Regions from separate parts of the Serratia sp. C2(1) genome, predicted to be linked through region 2. Evidence: predicted binding sites of a transcription regulator. Region 2 holds the regulator's gene; each other region holds the start of a gene.
What was found. The regulator PurR, encoded in region 2, represses purine synthesis genes. The targets are predictions, from matches to a motif close to CANGCAAACGTTTGCNTG.
Positions count from the first base shown of each region.

Region 1: the regulator PurR is predicted to act here: its motif matches at 1,620-1,637, upstream of V2S86_RS11035 (amino acid aminotransferase).
Region 3: the regulator PurR is predicted to act here: its motif matches at 3,893-3,910, upstream of guaB (IMP dehydrogenase).

Region 1 covers NZ_JAZFBA010000001.1:2,340,570-2,348,128, reverse strand. Annotated here, with positions in the region: gene V2S86_RS11040 (MBL fold metallo-hydrolase) at 1-293, shown strand, start outside; gene V2S86_RS11035 (amino acid aminotransferase) at 364-1,554, opposite strand; gene ompC (porin OmpC) at 1,799-2,908, opposite strand; gene asnS (asparagine--tRNA ligase) at 3,209-4,609, opposite strand; gene pncB (nicotinate phosphoribosyltransferase) at 4,837-6,042, opposite strand; gene V2S86_RS11015 (GGDEF domain-containing protein) at 6,298-7,559, opposite strand, start outside.
Region 2 covers NZ_JAZFBA010000001.1:1,872,248-1,879,806, reverse strand. Annotated here, with positions in the region: gene cfa (cyclopropane fatty acyl phospholipid synthase) at 1-1,052, opposite strand, end outside; gene punC (purine nucleoside transporter PunC) at 1,396-2,604, opposite strand; gene punR (DNA-binding transcriptional activator PunR) at 2,728-3,690, shown strand; gene purR (HTH-type transcriptional repressor PurR) at 3,671-4,696, opposite strand; gene cydH (cytochrome bd-I oxidase subunit CydH) at 5,020-5,109, shown strand; gene V2S86_RS08690 (C40 family peptidase) at 5,325-6,143, opposite strand; gene V2S86_RS08685 (Grx4 family monothiol glutaredoxin) at 6,558-6,902, shown strand; gene rnt (ribonuclease T) at 6,974-7,559, opposite strand, start outside.
Region 3 covers NZ_JAZFBA010000001.1:160,634-168,192, reverse strand. Annotated here, with positions in the region: partial or broken gene V2S86_RS00815 (xylose isomerase) at 91-225, shown strand; partial or broken gene V2S86_RS00810 (IS481 family transposase) at 191-370, opposite strand; gene guaA (glutamine-hydrolyzing GMP synthase) at 613-2,190, opposite strand; gene guaB (IMP dehydrogenase) at 2,368-3,831, opposite strand; gene xseA (exodeoxyribonuclease VII large subunit) at 4,002-5,387, shown strand; gene V2S86_RS00790 (glycoside hydrolase family 31 protein) at 5,406-7,559, opposite strand, start outside.

The DNA.
Region 1 (7,559 bases), 470 kb from region 2:
TGGGCGAGATGACGTTCAACGTGTTGCATTGCCCTGGCCATACGCCTGGCCATATCGTCTTTATTAATGAAAAGGCGCGGCTGGCGCTGGTGGGCGATGTGCTGTTTAACGGCGGTGTCGGGCGTAGCGATTTCCCGCGTGGCGATCATCAGGCGCTGATTAACTCTATTCGTACCAAGCTGTTGCCGCAGGGCGATGACATGGCGTTTATCCCCGGCCATGGACCTATGTCCACCTTTGGTCAGGAGCGTGAAACCAACCCGTTCCTGCGCGAAGAGCCGGCTATCTGGTAAGGTTATTTCCCGGCAGAAATAACTAAGGGGCGCTCTAAGCGCCCCTTTTGCTTATTTCAGCCGCAACGTTTTACAGCACGGCGACGATGGCTTCGCACAGCGGCGCCATATTGTCCGGCGTCATACCTGCAACGTTGATGCGGCCGGAGTTGACCGCATAAACGCCAAACTCGTCGCGCAGGCGCAGCACCTGCTCTTTAGTTAGCCCACTGAACGAGAACATGCCGTTCTGGTTGATGATAAAGCTGAAGTCCTGTTCTGCACCTTTCTCTTGCAGCGTATTGACGAACAACTGACGCATGCGATGGATACGCTGACGCATATCGGTCAGTTCCTGCTCCCACAGCGCGCGCAGCGCATCGTCGCCCAGAATGGTCGCCACGACGGCCGCACCGTGTGACGGTGGGTTGGAGTAGTTGGCGCGAATAGCGGCTTTCACCTGGCTGAAGGCGCGATCGGCGGTATCCGCATCCGCAGCAACCACGGTACAGGCACCGACGCGTTCATTGTACAGGCCGAAGTTCTTCGAGTAAGAACTGGCGACGATCAGTTCCTGATGCTTGGCGGCGAAAATGCGCAGCCCTTCGGCATCCTCTTCCAAGCCTTTGGCAAAGCCCTGATAGGCGAAGTCGAACAGCGGCAACCAGCCATTGGCGACGGACAGCTCAGCCAACTGGGCCCACTGCTCGGCGGTAGGGTCGATGCCGGTCGGGTTATGGCAGCAGCCGTGGAACAGTACCACATCGCCGGCCTGCGCCTGTTTCAGGCTGTTCAGCAGGCCATTGAAATCCAGCGCATGATTGGCGGCATCGTAGTAGGCGTATTCCAGGACGTCCAGGCCAACGGCGCTGAACACGTTTTTGTGGTTCGGCCAGCTTGGGTTGCTGATCCAGATGCGTTTTGCGTTGGTTTGGTTGGCGATAAAGTCCGCTGCCACACGCAGGCCGCCGGTGCCACCAGGCGTTTGCGCAGTACGCGCACGCTTGTCGGCGATGATTGGGCTTTGCTTGCCGAACAGCAGTTCTTGCGTGCAGTTGGCGAACGCAGGGATGCCTTCAATGCCGAGATAGTTTTTGGTGGTTTCATTTTCCAGCAGGTATTGCTCAGCTTTTTTCACGCTGGTCAGCACCGGCGTTTTACCGGTTTCATCTTTGTAAACGCCAATGCCCAGATTGATTTTATTAGGGCGGGCGTCCGCGCGGAAAATGTCGGTCAGACCCAGAATTGGGTCGGCGGGTGCAGCAGTGATTTTTTCAAACATGTCAGGTGCTTCCATGGCTCGGAGTTAAGCAGACAGAAGCATCAGGGTAGCGCCAGTTATGCGCTTTGCCAACCGTTTGCGAGAAAAACACATCGATCTTGTGAAGGGGGCGGGTTCAGCATAAAAAATGAGGGAGAAGGGGGTGTTGGCAGAATAAAAAGTTACTCGCGGCCTAAAAACAAAAACAGGGCCGAAGCCCTGTTTTTAACTCAGCCGGCGGTGAACCGCCGTCAAGCGTGACAACTTAGAACTGGTAAACCAGACCAACACCTACGATATCATCGGTAGCGGTGCCAGTGGCTTTAGTGAACTCGTTGTCGTCCAGCAGGTTGATTTTGTAATCAACATAGGTGGACATGTTTTTGTTGAAGTAGTAAGTGGTACCAACAGAAACATATTTAACCAGGTCGGCATCGCCGCCAGCGAAGCTTGAGCCGTGATTGGTATGGCCAGCCAGGTTTTTACCTTTAGACTGCAGGTAAGACACTTCTGGACGCAGACCGAAGTCGAACTGGTACTGAGCAGTCACTTCGAAGTTCTGAGTTTTGTCAGCGATGCCGGCATCGAAATCACCGTATGGCGTCATGTTACGGGTTTCGGAGTACATGGCTGCCAGGTAGACGTTGTTCGCGTCGTATTTAGCGCCCACAGTCCACGCGTCAGCTTTGTCGCCTTTAGCGGTGGAGTGGTTGGTCTGGTCATCAGTACGGTCAGAAGACGCGTATGCAGCACCGAAGCTTACGCCTTCGCCGATGTCATAAGTAGAAGACAGGCCCCAACCGTCGCCGTTTTGTTTCTTCAGAGCGCGACCGTCGTTTTCGTTCTTGCCTTGGTACTGAACAGCGAAGTTCAGGCCGTCAACCAGACCGAAGAAGTTGTTGTTACGGTAAGTAGCAACGCCGTTGGTACGGCCGGTCATGTAGTTGTCGGTGTAGGTGTAAGTATCGCCACCGAACTCTGGCAGCATATCTGTCCAGCCTTCCACGTCGTACAGTACGCCGTAGTTACGGCCGTAGTCGAATGAACCGTAGTCAGCAAATTTCAGACCCGCGAAGCCCAGACGAGTCTTGGTGCCTTCGGTGCCTTGAGATTCAGCGTGGTTAGCTTGAACGTTGTATTCCCACTGGCCGTAACCGGTCAGTTGGTCAGTAATCTGGGTTTCACCTTTGAAGCCGAAACGAACATAGGTCTGGTCGCCGTCATTGCCTTTGTCGTCGGAGAAGTAGTGCAGACCGTCAACTTTGCCGTACAGATCCAGCTTGTTGCCGTCTTTGTTGTAGATTTCAGCTGCGTTTGCTGCACCAGCAGCTAACAGAGCCGGGATTACCACTGCAAGAATGTTGCGCTTCATCATTATTACCCTCATTGGTGTTATTCGGACACCTTTGCCACTGCCGCCAATAATTCTTTTGGAACTATTGTAGATAGATTGGTGTCGTCCTGTGTCTGCACGCAGTGTTCCATTCGCAGGCGGGTTAATCTAGAACGAAAATGCTACCAATGTCCTAATGAGGTTTCAAAAGGAAAGTATATGTAACAAAATGTAATATTCACGGAACTTTGTGACGCGGGTCAATATTAAAAAATGCGAAGGGCCAGCAAAGCTGGCCCTGATTTTGTAACTAAATTATTTAGAAATGTTTAGACTGATTAATTAAAAGCTTGCGTTACGCGGGGTACGTGGGAACGGAATGACATCGCGCACGTTTTGCACGCCGGTAACATAGGCGATTAAACGTTCAAAGCCTAAACCGAAACCGGCATGAGGGACGGTGCCGTAACGACGCAGATCACGATACCACCAGTAATCTTCTTTATTCAGGCCCATCGCTTCCAGACGCTGATCCAATATGTCCAAACGTTCCTCACGCTGGGCACCGCCGATGATCTCGCCAATGCCAGGTGCCAGAACGTCCATGGCCGCGACGGTTTTGCCGTCATCGTTCATGCGCATATAGAAAGCTTTAATGTCTTTCGGGTAGTTTTTCACCACCACCGGCGCTTTAAAGTGTTTCTCGGCCAAATAACGCTCATGTTCGGAAGACAGGTCGATGCCCCAGGATACCGGGTTTTCGAAGGTCTGGCCGGAGGCGATCAGGATTTCCACCGCTTCGGTGTAATCTACCTGGGCGAAATCGGAAGAAACAAAGCGCTTTAGGCGCTCAATCGCATCTTTGTCCACACGCTCGGCGAAGAACTGCATGTCATCCATACGCTCGTTCAATACGGCCTGGAACACATACTTCAGCATTTTTTCCGCCAGTTCGGCGATGTCTTCGAGGTCGGCAAACGCCACTTCCGGTTCGATCATCCAAAATTCCGCCAGGTGGCGGCTGGTGTTGGAGTTCTCTGCGCGGAAGGTTGGGCCGAAGGTATACACTTTCGACAGCGCACAGGCATATGTTTCACCGTTCAACTGCCCGGAAACGGTCAGGAAAGCTTCTTTGCCGAAAAAGTCTTGGCTGAAATCAACCGCGCCTTTATCGGTGCGCGGCAGGTTTTCCAGATCCAGCGTCGAAACCCGGAACATTTCGCCGGCGCCTTCGGTATCGGAAGCGGTGATCAGCGGGGTGGAAACCCAGAAGAACCCGTTCTCGTGGTAGAAGCGGTGGATCGCCTGCGCCAGCGTATGCCGCACGCGGGCCACGGCGCCGATCAGATTGGTGCGTGGGCGCAGGTGAGCGACCTCGCGCAGGTACTCGATGCTGTGGCGCTTGGCTGCCATCGGATAAGTGTCGGGATCGTCAACCCAGCCAACCACGTTGATGGCAGTCGCCTGCAGTTCGAAACTCTGGCCTTCGCCCGGCGAGGCAACGACTTTGCCGGTGACTTCAATCGAGCAGCCGGTGGTCAGATGCAGCACTTCATCCTGATAATTCGGCAGAGAATTATTAACGACGGCCTGTAACGGATCAAAGCAGGAACCGTCATAGACGGCCAGGAAGGAGATACCAGCTTTAGAATCTCTCCGGGTACGCACCCAACCGCGTACGGTGACTTCACTGTCAACCGCAGCACGGCCTTGCAGTACGTCGACTACAGGCACTACGCTCATAGATTTCTCTCTTTATAATTTGGTTTGGAAATAGCTTACAACCCAACAATATGGGGATGCTGCTATGTTACTTGCCGCGATGCAGAGCACAAGCAGAAATCGCCGGATTGGTGCAACATTTCTTGGGGCTGGGCGAAAAGGGGGCGACGGAAAGTGTCTTATAAAGAAGAAAAAAGCCGGCCCGAAGTTTTCAGCCGGCTTGTTATCGCTTACAGCGTCTGGCCAGCCTAGCTGGCTTTCTTCACCAGTGGCAGATCGAAGGCTTTACGCAACGCCTTCACAAAGGCCTGATCCTGACAGATGGTTTTGCCCGGACTGTCGGACAGTTTAGCCACCGGTTTGCCTTTGCATTCGACCAGTTTGATGACGATATTCAGCGGTTTCACGCCCGGAATGTCGCAGGTCAACCGCGTGCCGATGCCGAATACCAGGTTGATGCGCTGATAGAAGTGGCGATAAAGCGCCAACGCCTTGTCCAGATCCAGGTTGTCGGAGAACACCAGCGTTTTGCTCATCGGATCGATACCCAACGTCTGGTAATGCGCGATGGCTTTCTCGCCCCATTCAAATGGGTCGCCGGAGTCATGGCGCAGCCCCTGATAGCGCGATGCGAACTGTGGGCCGAAATCACGCAGGAAGGCGTCCATGGCGATACAGTCGGTCAGCGCGATGCCGAGCTGATCTGGATATTCGTCCAGCCAGGCCTGCAATGCTGCGCGCTGGCTGTTGGCCAGCACCGGGCTTATCTGTTGATGCGCCTGGAACCATTCATGTGCCTGGGTACCTACCGGCGTCAGGTCGAGTTGATGCGCCAGATCGTAATTGCTGGTGCCGACCAGGTAGGGGAACTCGTTTTTCAGCGTGCTGACGATCGCCTGCTGCACGCTTTTGGAGAAACGGCGGCGGGTGCCGAAATCCATCAGTTTGAAGCGGGAGATATCCACGTCGGCGCTCACGGCTTTAAACTGCGCCAGTTTGCTGCGCAGATGGGCGATCGCCATGTCCGGTGTCACCTGCGGCGAACGGTGACGGTGCACCACTTCGCTGATCACCGCCAGCAGGGGGACCTCCCACAGAATCACTTCGCGCCACGGGCCGGCAATGCGGATATGCAGCCTGCCGTCACGATCGTCGATTTGAACCTGCTGCGGATCATAGCGGAAATCACGCAACCAGCTTAGGTAGTCCTGACGGAAGAAAGGCAACCCTGAAAGATAGCCAAATTCAGCCTCGGTCAGTGCCAGTTGGCTCATCAGCGCAACTTGCGCACGGATTTCGTCTGCATATTCACCCAGCAGTTCATCACCACGGCAGCGGAATTCCGCCGCCACGCTGATCGCGGGGTAGCGATGGAACACGGCTTGCTGCATATGAAGCTTGTAGGCGTCAGTATCAAGCAGTGATGTCAAAATCGGGGAAGCGTATTGAGTCATAGCGCGTTACTGCATCCTCGTCAGGCGCGAGTCCAAATCCGGATAGTTATAAAAAAGTTGAGCGAGTATACCCGGATTATCCTGTTATTGAAGCTGCATCACACCACAAATCGCCGGAGCGGGTCGAGGATTAAACGTGCCTTTATGTCGGCTTGTCGTCAGGTTCCAGACAGAAAAGCCAGATAAGCCTGTAAGGTGAATGACTTAGCCTAATTAGTCATAAAAATTATAATGTTAATTATTTTAAACAACAATTCAGATAAAACCGGTCGGCGTGTGAATGCTGATCCGATCTTTACCGTTTTTCTTGCAGAAATAGAGCGCTTCATCTGCTTGTTTGATTGCCGTTGGTAACATCCCAAGGCTGTCCACCTGCGCAATACCGCAACTGGTCGTGAAACGCACGTTTTGCCCGTCGGCGACGGTGAGGATGAGTTGGTGGGTACGCTCCCGCAGCTTAGCCATAATTTCTCGTGCATTCTCCAGCGTGCAGTTGCCGAGGATCACGGCGAATTCCTCACCGCCATAGCGGCAGAAAATATCGCTGGAGCGGAAGGCGCTTTGCAGCAGTTTGCCGAAGGCCACCAGCACGCGGTCGCCGATGTCATGCCCGTAACTGTCATTCAGGTTTTTGAAATTATCGATATCAATCAAACAGAAAGCCAACGGGTAACTGCGGGTTGACAGGGATTTGCATTCACGGAAGAACTTGCGGCGGTTATAGATATTGGTCAAGGGATCAAGAAACGAAGAGGCTTCCAGCTCTTTGATCAACAACTGTTTTTCATTTTCCAACGTCACCTTTTCCAATTGATACTGTTTGAGCTGTTTAATGGCGTCGCTGATGGCGATTAACTCCTGGCCGTAAAACACCTCATTGCGATCGATATTCATATTGCCGCGTGACAGCCGCAAAATATTGTTATGCGTTTTGGTCAGCCAACGGCTGATATTTGAACAGTAAACCAGCGTCGGCAGAAAAATAAACAGCACGATCAGACCACCGAGGGAAATCAAGCCATAAATAGCCGTTTGGCTGGTGTAGATCTTATGTTGTGATGCGGCGATTTCCAGTTCAAAACTGCGTTGATAGAGCCGTTGTGAAAGCTCACTCAGATTTTTGACGTACCGATAAATAAAATCGGCGGAGTAGGGGATATGATTATCGACCGCGCTATACAGCCCTTGGGTAATCCGGTCGAGCTGCCCTTTCGACAGCTGACGGAGCAGCTCATTCACCAGCAGGGTGGTGGGAACATCGTTGTAGGTCAGCTTCATAAAAATAAGCCGGGTGCTTAGTGCATTCAACACCCCGGTGAGCTGTACGGCTTTCAGATAGGCGTCTTTACGCTCTAACGGATTGGTATTTACGTCAATGACCTGATCGATTAATTCGGTCAGGGACATATTCAGCCGGTTATTCAGGCGCACGGCTTCCAGAAACAGAAACGAGTCGGCGTCGATCATGCGGGTATCGTAGGTATAACGGTAGTAGCTTTTGCTGGTCTGAGAAATGT
Region 2 (7,559 bases):
AGGTAATAGCTGAACATGCGTTCGAAACGTTCTGAATAACGTTGGGCCAGCTGCGGCCAGGCCTGCCTGAAGCGCTCATACCAGACCATCAGCGTACGATCATAATCGGCGCCAATATTATGCCAATCTTCCATCACGAAACGCCCCTCGCTGGCTTTGGCTATATGCGTGATTGAAGGCAGGCAACCATTCGGGAAGATATATTTGTTGATCCACGGGTCAACATTCATATCTGTCCGATTCGAGCCAATGGTATGCAGCAGGAAAAGGCCGTCCGGTTTTAAATTACGCTCTACCACCTTGAAGTAGGTGCGATAATTTTTGGGGCCAACGTGCTCAAACATGCCGACGGAGGCAATGCGATCAAACTGTTGGTGCAGATCGCGATAGTCCTTTAGCAGGATTTCAACGTCCAGCCCGGCGCAGCGTTCCTGCGCCAGCTTTTGCTGCTCGGCGGAGATGGTTACGCCCACAACGGAAACGCCATAGTTTTTCGCGGCAAAGGCGGAGAGGCCGCCCCAACCGCAGCCGATATCCAGCAGTTTCATGCCTGGTTGCAGCTGCAGTTTCTCGCAAATCATTCGCAGCTTGGCCTCCTGGGCTTCTTCGAGCGTGGTCGCCTCTTTCCAATAGGCACAGGAATATTGCATATAGGGATCGAGCATCAGCGTAAAAAGATCGTTTCCCAGATCGTAATGTTCTTTACCGACAATCCAGGCGCGTTTCTTCGATTGCAAATTGGTTAATCGCGCGGCGGCAATACGCAGAGTGTCTTTCAAATGGTGGGGGAGTTTCTTTTCAAGGCCGGCGCTGACAACGCGTTGGAAGAATATATCCAGCCGTTCGCATTCCCACCAGCCGTCCATATAACTTTCGCCCAGGCCGAGAGAACCGTCCTGCAGCACGCGTTTAAAAAAATTAGGGTTTTTAACCTGAATATCGAAAGGGCGTGAGCCGTTTATTTCAATACCGGCCATGCTGAGCATTTCATGAGCGATACGGTACCATGGGTTGTCCTGGATGCTCACATCTTCTATACACGATGAACTCATAGCTTCTCCATCACCTTCTTCTGACTTATGACCCACCAGAAAATAGCTTAGACAATTTCTGTGGGTGCATACCTTTACCTACGGTGAAAAGTCACCGCGGCGTCTGATATCCGACTATGAACAGAGGAAAATTTTAAGAAGACTCCAGCGCAATAGGCACGGGATAAACAAATCCTTAAAAAAAGTGTGACGCCTTACGCGTACACAACAGCTACTTGTGATAACAAGATTATAAAAGTGTTATTTTAAAAGGTCGTTTTGAGTATAGGCTTGCCGAGGCGCAGGCTCAACCGTAAATCGCACTCGGCAAAAATATTCTTTAAGTGATTATTAACTATGATAATTATGACGCAGAGTTAGCATGTTCCTGTTGCACCCCCTGTGCATCGTCAATCACTTTTCCTCGTTGCAACATATAGCCCAACGCGGCTAAGACGACCGTTGAAACCATCACCGTTACCGTCGCCAACAGCGGTTGGGCTATAAAGGCCGAAACCAATAGGCTGGCGACAAAGCACAAACCCAACTGCAATGTATTTTGCAGGGCTGCGGCTTTGCCTGTGCCTTCAGGGAAGGGCATCAACGCATTCGCCACTACGATCGGGTAGCAGGCTCCGTTGACTAGCGCCATCAGACAGAATGGAATCAACAATGTGGTCAGCGTAGGTTCGGTCATTGTTGCCACCAGATATAACGCCACCATGCTGATGCCATAACCTACCAGCAGCCACGGCAGCAGGGTGTTGCCATTAATGCGATTTAACGCCGTACGGCAACCGTAACCGCCTAACAAGAATGCCAGCGTCTGTGGGACATAGCTCAGGCCAATATCATTGGGGCTGTAACCCATATCGCCAAGAATAAACGGCGAGCCGGTCAGCCAGGCAAAAAAACCGGCAGAGCAGGCGGCAAAGATGGTGACGTTCCCGCTGAATACCGGCGATTTCAGCAGTTGGAAGAAGCTCAGGGTGCTTTTGGGCTGGGCAGATGGCGCGCTTTTGGCGCTTTCCTTCAGCAACAGCGTCGGTAGCAGCAAAATGACGGTGATACCCAGTAGAACGGCGAAAATTGCCCGCCATCCCAGGTGGTTCAGCAACCAGGCGCCTACCAAGGGTGCCAGCGCAGGTGAAAGTGCGACCAGCGGCATAATGGTGGCGAATACGCGATTGGCCTTGCCTTCACGGTAGCGGTCAATGACCAACGCCTGCCAGGTGACGGCGGCTGAGCACACACCGATTGCCTGAATAAAGCGCAATGACCACAACTGGACGGCATTCTGCACCCACAGCATGCCGAGGCAGCCCAGGGCAAACAACGCCAGGCCAATCAGCAGCACGGGTTTACGGCCCAAATTATCGGAGAGCGGCCCCCAGAGCAGTTGAGCAAAGGCAAAACCGGCCAGGAAAATGCTCAGGCTGGCGCTGATTGCGCCGGCGGAAATTTGCAGATCTTGCTGCATGACGCCAAAAGCGGGCAGATACATGTCGGTGGCCAGGTAACCCAGCATGCTCAGGCCGGCAAGATAGAACATAAAACCAAAGGAATTTCGCATGGTATTTCTCATTAATATTTTATTGTCGCAGGTTTTTAGCGCCGGCAAGTGTATCCGGCTGGATCTCTGCTTGTGAAACGGTAATATTTGCGAAGTGCTGTTAAAAAAATTGAAGGCAAAACCATGTGGTCTGAATATTCTCTTGATGTAGTGGACGCGGTCGCTCGCACCGGCAGCTTCAGTGCGGCGGCGCAGGAACTGCACCGGGTGCCTTCGGCAGTGAGCTATACCGTGCGGCAACTGGAGCAATGGTTGGCGGTGCCGCTATTTGAGCGGCGTCATCGTGATGTAGAACTGACACCGGCCGGCGTGCTGTTTATTCAGGAGGCGCGTGGTGTCATCAAAAAAATGCTCGACACTCGCAGGCAGTGCCAGCAGGTGGCCAATGGTTGGCGCGGCCAATTGAAAATTGCGGTGGATATCATCGTCAAGCCGCAGCGCAGCCGCCGGCTGGTATTGGATTTTTATCGTCATTTCCCCGATGTTGAGTTGCTGATCCAGCCGGAAGTATTTAACGGCGTGTGGGATGCGTTGGTGGACGGCCGCGCCGATATGGCGATCGGCGCTACGCGAGCGGTGCCTGTCGGCGGCGGTTTTGCCTTTCGTGACATGGGCGATATGCGCTGGTTGTGTGTCGCCGGCCCGCAGCATCCATTGGCGGCGTTGGATGGCCTGCTGAACGATGATCAGCTCCGGCCTTTCCCTTCCCTGTGTCTGGAGGATACCTCGCGCAATCTGCCCAAACGGGTTACCTGGACGCTGGATAACCAGCGGCGGTTGGTGGTGCCGGATTGGGCATCTGCGGTGGATTGCTTGTGCGCCGGTTTGTGCGTCGGCATGATGCCTGCGCATCAGGTGCTGCCGTTGGTGCAGCGCGGTGAGTTGGTGGCGCTGCAACTGCAACAGCCATTTCCCGCCAGCCCCTGCTGCCTGACCTGGCAGCAGAATACCCCATCGCCGGCGATGGCCTGGCTGCTGGACTACCTGGGGGACAGTGAAACCTTGAATCAGGAATGGCTGAGCGAAGTGACGCCGGAAACCGCCCAGGCTCCCGGCGACGGTGTGACTAGCGGCGGTAATCGATGAAGGGGCCGTCGGCGACCGAGCGGCGTTCAACCAGCTTAGGATGCACTTCAATGACCTGCGACTCTTCACGCTTGCTGATGATGCGATCCAGCAGCATGGTGAACGCCATCTCGCCCAAACGCTCTTTGGGCTGATGGATCGTCGTCAGCGCCGGGGTGAAATAGCGCGCGTTGCGCACGTTATCGTAGCCGATAACTGAAATATCCTGCGGTACGCGCAGCCCCAGCTCATCGGCGGCGCAGATAGCGCCCATCGCCATAATGTCGCCGCCGCAGAATACCGCCGTTGGACGTTGTTTCTGCGACAATATCTGATGCATGGCCTTGTAGCCGGATTCCGGTTCGAAGTCGCCCTGAACAATCCACTCGTCGCGCACCTCGATATTGGCTTCTTCCATGGCTTTCAAAAAGCCCTGATGGCGGCCGCCGCCGGTATTGCGCGCCAATTGGCCCGGAATGGCGCCAATATCGCGGTGCCCGCGCTCGATCAGATAGCGGCCGGCCAGATAACCGCCTTCGAAGGCGTTGTCGATAATGGTATCGGTAAAATCGCCGCGTGCTGCGCCCCAGTCCATGACCACCATCGGGATGTTACGGTAATCTTCCAGCATCCCCAGCAATTGATCCGGGTATTCAGAGCACATCACCAGCAGGCCATCGACGCGTTTTTGCGCCAGCATCGCCAGATAAGCGCGTTGCTTGTCCAGGTTGTTGTGCGAATTGCACAGGATCAGCGTATAGCCTTTGCTGTAGCAGCTGTTTTCCACCGCCTCGATCACTTCGGCGAAATAGGGCGCTTCGCTGGAGGTGGCCAGCAGACCAATAGATTTGGTGTGATTGACCTTCAGGCTGCGCGCCACGGCGCTGGGAGAATAGTGCAGCTCTTTGATCGCGGCCCCAACGGCCGCTTTGGTCTCTTCGGCGACGAAACGAGTCTTATTGATGACGTGCGAAACGGTGGTGGTGGAAACGCCAGCGCGTTTGGCCACATCTTTAATCGTTGCCATGTAAAGAATGACTCCTGAGCTCACATGTTGCAGCATGTAAGTGTGATGTTAATCGTTTGCCTGCGTAGATCCTTCTTCCAAATAAGCGAAACTGAGTTTTTAGTGTGTTGAAGTCGTCAGCGCTTGGTCAGGAGGGGCATTTTGCCGGTACGCAGTTGTGAACTGCGAATTTTGTCCCATATTGAGCCAAAGTGGAAGAGGTAATCAGTATTATAAACCGGGAAATGATAACAAGATTTTATTGCCTAACTGTGGGAAAATGGTTTGACGCATTAATTGTGTGCCTTTTATCCTTGGGAAAACCCGTCTGAAAAGGAGTTGTAATGGATACCGATCTGAAAATGTCACTGTTCACTACTGTGTGCGCGCTGGCCGTTATTATCGCTTTTAGCTTCACTGCGGCGTTGAACTGATCCCCGGTTGTAATACAGGCGCAGCCTGCTGCGCCTGTTCGCGTTTCCTGCCATTACGTCATATTTTTTCACAAGCACCCAACTACACCCATGCCTGGAAATTTTTCATGCGGTTGGCTAACGCGTTGTCAGAGCGCGGCGAAAGCACCGAAGGACAGAACGATTGCCGTAGCTTGCGTGGAGTGCGGCCGGGGGAGTACCAGCCGCGGGGGATATTATCGAATGGTTTTCGGCGTTACCACACGGCGTGCGCCAATGTAGTGGTTTTGCCAGTAGTCGTTGTCCAGTTGGCTGATACGGATTTCCTCGCCCGTACGCGGTGACTGAATGAATTTGCCGTTGCCCAGATAGACGCCGACATGATCGGCCACGCCGCGGTTGTTGATGCGGAAGAACACCAGGTCACCGCTTTCCAGCTCGTTTTTCTTGATCGGCGCTGCGTCGCGCAGGTGATACATCTCGTTGGCGGTGCGCGGCATCTTGATTTTCACGACGTCTTTATAGGCGTAATAAATCAGGCCGCTGCAGTCGAAACCGGTTCTTGGCGAAGTCCCGCCCCAGCGATAAGGTTTGCCCATTTGATCCATCAGCTTGGCCATGGCGGTTTGCTTGGCGTGCTGATAGCGCTTTTTGTGCGCCGGGCTGAGTTTCAGTGGCTTATCGTCACGTACCAATTTGGCGGTGGCCATACCGGCTTCCCGATGGCGGCCATAGCCTTTTTTGTAGCCCTTTTTAGGTGGGGTTACTTTGATTTTGGCTATTTTCTGGGTTGAGTGTTTCGATTTGGCGCTAACGATCTTTTTAGCGGTTTTTTCTGTTTTGGCTTTGGAAACCTTGGTAGTTTTTTGCGGTGCAGTAACTTTCACTTTTTTGCTGGTCTTTGCCGCTTTCTTTTTCTTGCGGTCATCCGGCCGAGCTTCATTAACGTGGCTCTTGCGCTGCTCGGCGGCAACACGTGCCTGTGGCGCAGCGTGCGCCAGATTTAAGAATAGCTGTGTAAACAACAGCACAAAAAGCGTAAGAATTAAACGCATGTCGACGTTACCAACCTTGGCCCCGGAACAGATATCGAAAGAATGACAGTATTCCCCAATTTCGCCATATAAAACAGCGAAGAACTCATAAATGATAATCCATATTGTGAGAAAACGTTAACGGCTTTTTTTTTGCTGAAAAATCAATCCATTGATGTATAAAAAATCACCTTTTGCCGCTGGCGGAATTATTAAAGGGCACTGAACGGCGGAAAAATATATTAGTGAAATGGTCGGATTAAAAATGTTATTCTGAGCGTATGTTTTAACCGGAATGGCCTTGCCGGTGAGACGCGATTGGCAACGGGGGAATGCCCTTGCAAAAGATGGCGTTTTCTTGCGACTGTTCCAGCCGCTACAATAGCCAGTGTGATGCATGTTGTAGCCATGAGATGTGGCTTGAGGAAGCAATAAATGACGACGATTGAAAAAATTCAACAGCAGATCGGTGAAAACCCTATTCTGCTGTACATGAAAGGTTCACCGAAACTGCCAAACTGCGGTTTCTCTGCGCAAGCGGTACAGGCGCTGTCTGCCTGTGGCGAACGCTTTGCCTACGTTGATATTCTGCAGAACCCGGATATCCGTTCCGAGTTGCCGAAATATGCCAACTGGCCGACTTTCCCGCAGTTGTGGGTAGACGGTGAGCTGGTCGGCGGCTGCGATATCATTATTGAAATGTATCAGCGCGGCGAACTGCAGCAGCTGATCAAAGAAACGGCAGAGAAGTATAAAGAGCAAGAAGACCAGCAGCCATAACGGCCCGGGTTTATTGCAAGAAGAGATCGGGCGGCGCCAGTGCAAACTGGGCCGCCCGATTTATTTGTAGCTTAGTCGATATTACCGATGGCCAGCGGCCATCCGCCAAGGCGTTTCCAGCGGTTAACCAGCTCGCAGAACAGTTGAGCGGTTTGTTCGGTGTCATACAGGGCCGAATGCGCCTGGGTGCTGTCGAACGGAATATCGGCGGCAATACAGGCTTTGGCCAATACGGTTTGCCCCAACACCAGCCCGCTCAGCGCTGCGGTGTCAAAGGTGGCGAACGGGTGGAAAGGGTTGCGCTTCAGGCTTGCGCGCTCTGCTGCGGCCATCAGAAAGCTGTGATCAAAGTTGGCGTTGTGCGCCACGATAATGGCCCGGTTACAGCCGCGATCCTTGATGCCTTTACGCACCGCTTTAAAAATGGTGTGCAATGCATCGTATTCACTGACTGCGCCGCGCAGCGGGTTATGCGGATCGATACCGTTGAATGCCAGCGCTTCGGGTTGCAGGTTGGCGCCTTCAAAAGGCTCAACGTGAAAGTGCAGGGTTTCATCCTGCTGCAACCAGCCTTCTTCGTCCATTTTTAGCGTAACGGCGGCAATCTCCAGCAGCGCGTCGGTTTTGGCATTAAATCCGGCGGTTTCTATATCTATC
Region 3 (7,559 bases), 1.7 Mb from region 2:
TATTTTCCGCTTCCAGGATTACGGAGTTCATTATGCAAGCTTATTTCTATCAACTTGACCAGGTACGTTTGAGACAGCCAACCATGCTGGTATTCTTCCCACCATGAAATTGCCAGCGCAATTGCTCTGAGTATCTTCGGCCCCGTTGATGCCAACCGTGGCGAGCCGCAACAGGTTTGGGATACAGACCGATTCCCGAACAGCGTAGAAGAAATCGCCCTGATTTCATGTGATCGATGTCATTTCTCACCAGGTAAAGCGGGTAATCATGCTGCTCCACGTTGCCATAGAACACAGTGCCTCTGTCAGTCAGTATTCTCAGCTTTGGCAGGCCATGAGACGCATAAAATGGCAGCACAGGGTCATTCAGTTGTGTAGTGCCACTACACCGGAACCTTTCCACTCTCGACAATGTTATCGGTTAATGCACGTAAGTCTTGGTGAGTAATTCCAGTTAATTTTGCTCCTCCCAAAAATTCCATTGAATAAAACCGTGCTTCCCGTTGCTAACATCTGCCAGAAAATGCCAATCACAAAAACAAAAAAACCCGCAATTACGCGGGTTTAGTTATTTTTAGTGCCTGTCAGTGCCAGCTTAAGCCGGCAGCCAAATTATTCCCACTCAATGGTAGCCGGTGGCTTGCCGCTGATGTCATAAACTACGCGGGAAATGCCGTCCACTTCGTTGATGATGCGGTTGGAGACGCGGCCGAGGAAATCGTACGGCAGGTGCGCCCAATGCGCGGTCATAAAGTCGATGGTTTCCACTGCGCGCAGTGAAACAACCCAGTCGTATTTACGGCCGTCGCCCATCACGCCGACCGAACGCACCGGCAGGAATACGGTGAACGCCTGGCTGACCTTGTTGTACAGGTCGGCTTTGTGCAGCTCTTCGATGAAGATGGCATCGGCACGGCGCAGCAGGTCGCAGTACTCTTTCTTCACTTCGCCCAGCACGCGCACGCCCAGACCTGGCCCCGGGAATGGGTGGCGGTACAGCATGTCGTACGGCAGGCCCAGCTCCAGGCCGATTTTGCGCACTTCGTCTTTGAACAGCTCTTTCAGCGGCTCGACCAGGCCCAGCTTCATCTCTTTCGGCAGGCCGCCCACGTTGTGGTGCGACTTGATCACGTGCGCTTTGCCGGTGGCGGAAGCGGCGGACTCGATCACGTCCGGATAGATGGTGCCTTGCGCCAGCCATTTCACTTCGTCTTGCTTGCAGGCTTCTTCGTCGAACACTTCAACGAATACGCGGCCGATGATCTTGCGCTTGGCTTCCGGTTCGTCAACGCCGGCCAGCGCGCTCAGGAAGCGCTCTTCCGCCGCGACGTGCACGATGTTCAGGCCGAAGTGGTCGCCGAACATCTCCAGCACCTGGTCGGCTTCGTTCAGGCGCAGCAGGCCGTTGTCGACAAACACGCAGGTCAGGCGTTTGCCGATGGCGCGGTGCAGCAGCATGGCGGTAACGGAAGAATCCACGCCGCCGGACAGGCCGAGGATCACGTGATCTTCGCCCACTTGTTCGCGGATACGCTCAACCGCATCTTCGATGATGGTCGCAGGCGTCCACAGGGCTTCACACTGGCAGATGTCCAATACGAAACGCTCCAGCATGCGCTGGCCCTGACGGGTGTGGGTCACTTCCGGGTGGAACTGCACGCCGTAGAAGCGTTTTTCTTCGTTGGCCATAATGGCGAACGGACAGGTATCGGTGCTGGCGACGGTCACGAAGTCGGAAGGGATGGCGGTCACTTTGTCGCCGTGGCTCATCCACACGTCCAGCAGCGGTTTGCCGGCGGAGCTGAGAGCGTCTTCGATGCCGCGAACCAGCGCGCTGTCGGTGGTCACTTCCACCTGCGCATAGCCGAACTCACGCTCGTTGGAACCCTGCACATGGCCGCCCAGCTGCATCGCCATGGTCTGCATGCCGTAGCATACGCCCAGTACCGGCACACCGGCGGTGAACACGTATTCTGGCGCACGCGGGCTGTTATGTTCGGTGGTGCTCTCCGGCCCGCCGGAAAGGATGATGCCGCTTGGATTGAATTCGCGGATTTGCTCTTCGCTAACGTCCCAGGCCCACAGCTCGCAGTAAACGCCGATTTCGCGCACGCGGCGTGCTACCAGTTGAGTGTATTGCGAACCAAAATCCAGAATAAGGATGCGATGCTTATGGATATTATTTGTCATGTGAGGCGAATTCCAGCAACAAAATAAAAGGAAAAATCAAATCGTCAGGGACGATTTCAGTCGGCGAGGCCAGGCAGTTGGTTGTCGCCCGCAGCACAGCATGCGCAGTTGACATGTCGTCAATGAGCAATGCGAGCAGCGGACGGCGAACAAATGCGCCGGCCGCAGCCCCTGAAATCAGCCCATGCGGTAGTTCGGTGACTCTTTGGTGATGGTCACGTCATGCACGTGGCTTTCCTGAATGCCGGCGCCGCTGATGCGCACAAATTCAGCCTTGGTGCGCAGATCGTCGATGGTGGCGCAGCCGGTCAGGCCCATGCAAGAGCGCAGACCGCCCATTTGCTGGTGCACGATCGCTTTCAGCATGCCTTTGTAAGCCACGCGGCCTTCGATACCTTCCGGCACCAGTTTGTCGGCGGCGTTATCGGTTTGGAAGTAACGGTCGGAAGAGCCTTTGGACATGGCGCCCAGCGAGCCCATACCGCGGTAGGATTTGAACGAACGGCCCTGATACAGCTCGATTTCGCCCGGCGATTCTTCGGTGCCCGCCAGCATGGAGCCGACCATCACGCAGGATGCGCCAGCCGCGATGGCTTTGGCGATGTCGCCGGAGAAGCGGATGCCGCCGTCGGCGATAACCGGGATGCCGGTGCCTTCCAGCGCTTCAACCGCGTCGGCGATAGCGGTGATCTGCGGTACGCCCACGCCGGTCACGATGCGGGTGGTACAGATGGAGCCAGGGCCGATCCCCACTTTCACCGCGCTCACGCCGGCGTCGGCCAGCGCTTTGGCGCCGGAGGCCGTAGCGACGTTGCCGCCAACGATCTGCAGATCCGGGTATTTGGCGCGGGTTTCGCGAATGCGCTGCAATACGCCTTCGGAGTGGCCGTGAGAGGAGTCGATCAGGAGTACGTCAACGCCCGCAGCGACCAGCGCGTCAACGCGCTCTTCGTTGCCGGCACCGGCGCCAACCGCAGCGCCAACACGCAGGCGGCCATGCTCGTCCTTACAGGCGTTTGGCTTGCGCTCCGCCTTCTGGAAGTCTTTTACGGTGATCATGCCCAGCAGATGGAAGTTGTCGTCCACCACCAGCGCTTTCTCAACGCGTTTTTCGTGCATTCTTTGCAGCACGACTTCACGCGCTTCACCCTCTTTCACCGTGACCAGGCGCTCTTTCGGCGTCATCACGGCGGTAACCGGCTGGTTCAGATCGGTCACGAAGCGCACGTCACGGCCAGTGATGATACCGACCAGTTCATTCTCTTCGGTCACTACCGGGTAGCCGGCAAAGCCGTTACGCGCGGTCAGTTCTTTCACTTCTTTCAGCGTGGTGGAGGGGGTCACGGCTTGCGGGTCGGTAACTACGCCGCTTTCATGTTTTTTCACGCGGCGGACTTCTTCAGCCTGACGCTCGATGGACATGTTTTTGTGAATGAAGCCCAGGCCGCCTTCCTGCGCCAGCGCAATGGCCAGGCCGGCTTCGGTTACGGTATCCATGGCTGCGGACAGCATAGGGATATTCAGGCGGATAGTTTTGGTCAGTTGGGTGCCGAGCTCAGCGGTATTAGGCAGAACCGTAGAGTGAGCTGGAACCAGGAGAACGTCGTCAAACGTTAGTGCTTCTTTCGCGATACGTAGCATGGGCAATATCTCACCAGAGTGGGCTGTGAAAAAGATAAAATATTGCCGCGGCATTATACAGAGCGTAATCGGTTGCCTCCAGCACTTTCTCACAAAAACTCTTGATTACCTTTTTCAGCCCTGTAGTATCGACCAATTAAGTGGTTGTTTTGGAATTTGATCTGGGTCACATGTCGCTACCTGTTTCGCCGTCTATTTTTACCGTAAGCCGCCTGAATCAGACGGTTCGACAGCTGCTGGAAATGGAAATGGGCCAGATTTGGCTCTCCGCCGAGATCTCCAACTTCTCTCAACCCGCTTCCGGCCACTGGTATTTCACGCTGAAAGACGACCGCGCGCAGGTGCGCTGCGCGATGTTCCGCAACAGCAACCGCCGCACCACCTTCCGCCCGCAAAACGGCCAGCAAGTGTTGGTTCGCGCCAGCATCACGCTGTATGAACCGCGCGGCGACTATCAGCTGATTGCCGAAAGCATGCAACCCGCCGGCGACGGCCTGCTGCAACAGCAATTCGAGCAACTGAAACAGCGCCTGAGCGCCGAAGGCCTGTTCGACCAACAGTTCAAACAACCGCTGCCCAACCCGGCCAAACGCGTCGGGGTGATCACCTCCGCCAGCGGCGCGGCGCTGCACGATGTGCTGCAAGTGCTGCAACGGCGCGATCCTTCGCTGCCTATCGTTATCTACCCGACCTCGGTGCAGGGCGCGGAAGCGCCATTGCAGATCGTGCGCGCCATCGAAACGGCCAACCGCCGTGACGAATGCGACGTGCTGATCGTCGGCCGTGGCGGCGGCTCGCTGGAAGACCTGTGGAGTTTTAACGACGAACGCGTAGCGCGGGCGATATTCGCCAGCCGCATCCCGATCGTCAGCGCCGTCGGCCATGAAACCGACGTCACCATTGCCGACTTTGTCGCCGATCTGCGTGCGCCAACCCCTTCCGCCGCCGCCGAGCTGGTCAGCCGCAATCAGCTAGAGCTGCTGCGTCAGTTGCAATCCCAGCAGCAGCGGATGGAAATGGCGATGGATTACTATCTGGCCCAGCGTCAGCAGCAGTTCACCCGCATCAACCACCGCTTGCAACAGCAGCATCCGCACCTGCGCCTGGCGCGCCAGCAGACGCTGTTGTTCAAGCTGCAACGCCGGTTGGAAGACGGCATGCAAAACCAGCTGCGCCTGTCTTCACGCCGCAGCGATCGGGCGCAACAGCGTTTGGCGCAGGTACAGCCGCAGGCGCGCATTCACCGTTATCAGCAACGCGTGCAGCAACAGGAATACCGTTTGCAGCAGGCGCTGGAGCGCCGTCTCAACGCTTACCGCCAGCGTTTCGGCGTGGCCTGCAGCCAGCTCGAAGCGGTCAGCCCGTTGGCGACGCTGGCGCGCGGCTACAGCGTGACGCAAACCCCGCGCGGCGAAGTGCTGAAAACCACCAAACAGGCCCAGGTCGGCGAACTGCTGAAAACCCGCCTGCAGGATGGCTGGGTGGAAAGCGAAGTGAAAAACGTCATCGTCGCCAAGAAGCCGCGCAAAAAGCGCGCGGCTGACTCGGCCGAATAGCTGTTTCCGTTATTTCCGTTATTTCAGCGTAAAACTCTCGCCCGGCTCACCGTTGATCCACAGTTCCCGCGTTTCTCCGGCAGGCAGGCTGACCGTCAGCGTCCGCCATGCCGGTTTGAACTGCCCTTCGGTGGTGACGTTCAGCATGACGCGCCGATTATCGCTGTGCATCTCCCAGCGCAGCCACAGCGCGTTGCCCTGCTGCCAGCCATAACTTTCCCCATCGTCTTCGAACAACAGCCCAGAAGCGCTGCCACAGCCTTTAAACGGGTACAGGTGCAACTCGCGCCGATCGTCGGCGGCAACGTCGACGTGCGCCAAGCGCGATGACAGCGGCAACGCCGCCCCGGCGCGTACCAACAGCGGCAAACGCTCCAGCGGCGCATCCAGCACCACCGTCTGGCCACCGCTGAACCACTGGCCGCTGTGGAAACAGTACCAGCCTTCGCCGTTATCCGGCAGATAGACCGAACGCGCACGCTGCCCCTGCTCCACCACGCTGGCCACCAGCAAATCGCGGCCAATCATAAAATCATCGGTTTCTTTCAGGGTGCGTTCGTCATGCTCGTGATCGAGGAAGGTCGGGCGCAGCATCGGCTCGTCGTCGGCGCTGGCCTGCCACAGCAGGGTGTAGAAATAGGGCATCAGTCGATAGCGCAGGTTGATCGCCTCGCGGACGGCCGGCGTGGCGGCCGGATACATCCACGGCTCGTTAACCGTCGCGTCGTCGTTCCAGGAGTGAATGGTGAAACGCGGGTGCATCACGCCGTTTTGCACCCAGCGTACCAGCAGTTCGGCGTCCGGTTTGTCGCCGGAAAAACCGCCGACGTCGTGCCCCAGGTTATATAACCCGGACAGGCTCATGCCCAAGCCCATGCGGATGTTGTAGCGCAGGGTTTGCCAGTTGGTGCGGTTGTCGCCGCTCCAGGTCTGCACGTAACGCTGCATGCCGGCACAGCCGGAACGGGAGATCAGATATGGCCGCAGGTCGGGCGCAAAGCGCTGCTGGGCTTCCATCGACGCGCGCATCATCAGCAACGGCATCACCGGGCGGATATGCTTGATGGCGATAGGTGTGCCAAAACCCTGGCAGCGCGCTTCCGCATCCCACACTTCGTATTCGTTGTTGTCGTTCCAGGTTGAATCTATGCCCATCTCCAGCAGTTGTTGAGTGACGCCCTGCTGCCACCAACGCACCGTCGCCGGATTGGTGAAATCGAGGTGCGAGCCTTCGTCGTCCCAAAAGCTGGAACGCTCCGGCTGGTCGCTTTCCGAATCGCGGATAAACAGCCCCTGCTCCGCCGCCTGCCGATACTGCGGGTGATCCTGCAACAGGCAGGGTTTGATGTTGGCCGCCAGCTTCAACCCGGCGGCGTGGAACGCCTGGCTCAGTAGCTTCGGCTGCGGCACCTTGTCGTAATTCCAGTTGAACACGTAGCGCTTGTTGCCGATCGAGGTGTAACCCGAAGACAGCTGGAACGAATCGCAGGGAATATCGTGCTGCTTGCACAAGGCAATGAACTGCTGCAACTGCTGCTGGGCGTCCGGCGCGTCGGTGTAATGCATGGTCGAACCGCTGTACCCGAGGCTCCATTTCGGCCCGAAGTGGGTCTTGCCGGTGAGGCGCACAAAGGCTTTGGTCACGTCCAGCACCTGCGGCCCCAGGAACAGGTAATAATCGAGATCCCCCGCCTCGGCCTGATAACGGCGGTAGGCCAGATGGTAGTTGTCGATCTCGTTGCCCAAATCCAGCCAACAGCTGCTCAGGTTGTCGTAAAACAGCCCGAAACTGGCCTCTGCGCCGCGAGTGATGGTAAAGGGCACATGTTTGTACAGCGGATCGGTGCTGGCGGCGTTGTAGCCCATCGCATCCAGATTGCGCATTTCAAAGCGGCGGCCGCTGCGCTCCAGATCGCCGGCCTTCTCGCCCAGGCCATAATAGCGTTCGCCGGTAAAGCGGCGCTGGTAGTGCGCCACGCCGTCACCCTGCGGATTGAGCAGGTAGGCGCTGGTTGGCCGATCGGCCGCCAGCGGCCGCCATTCACCGGCGGCGCTACGGTGCTCCCACTCCAGCCACAGCGGCTGATGCACAGTAACGCGCAGCGCGGCACTGGTCACCACCAGCCGATCCTCATGCTGTTGCAGTTGATAACCCGGCAGGCCAAAACCGGC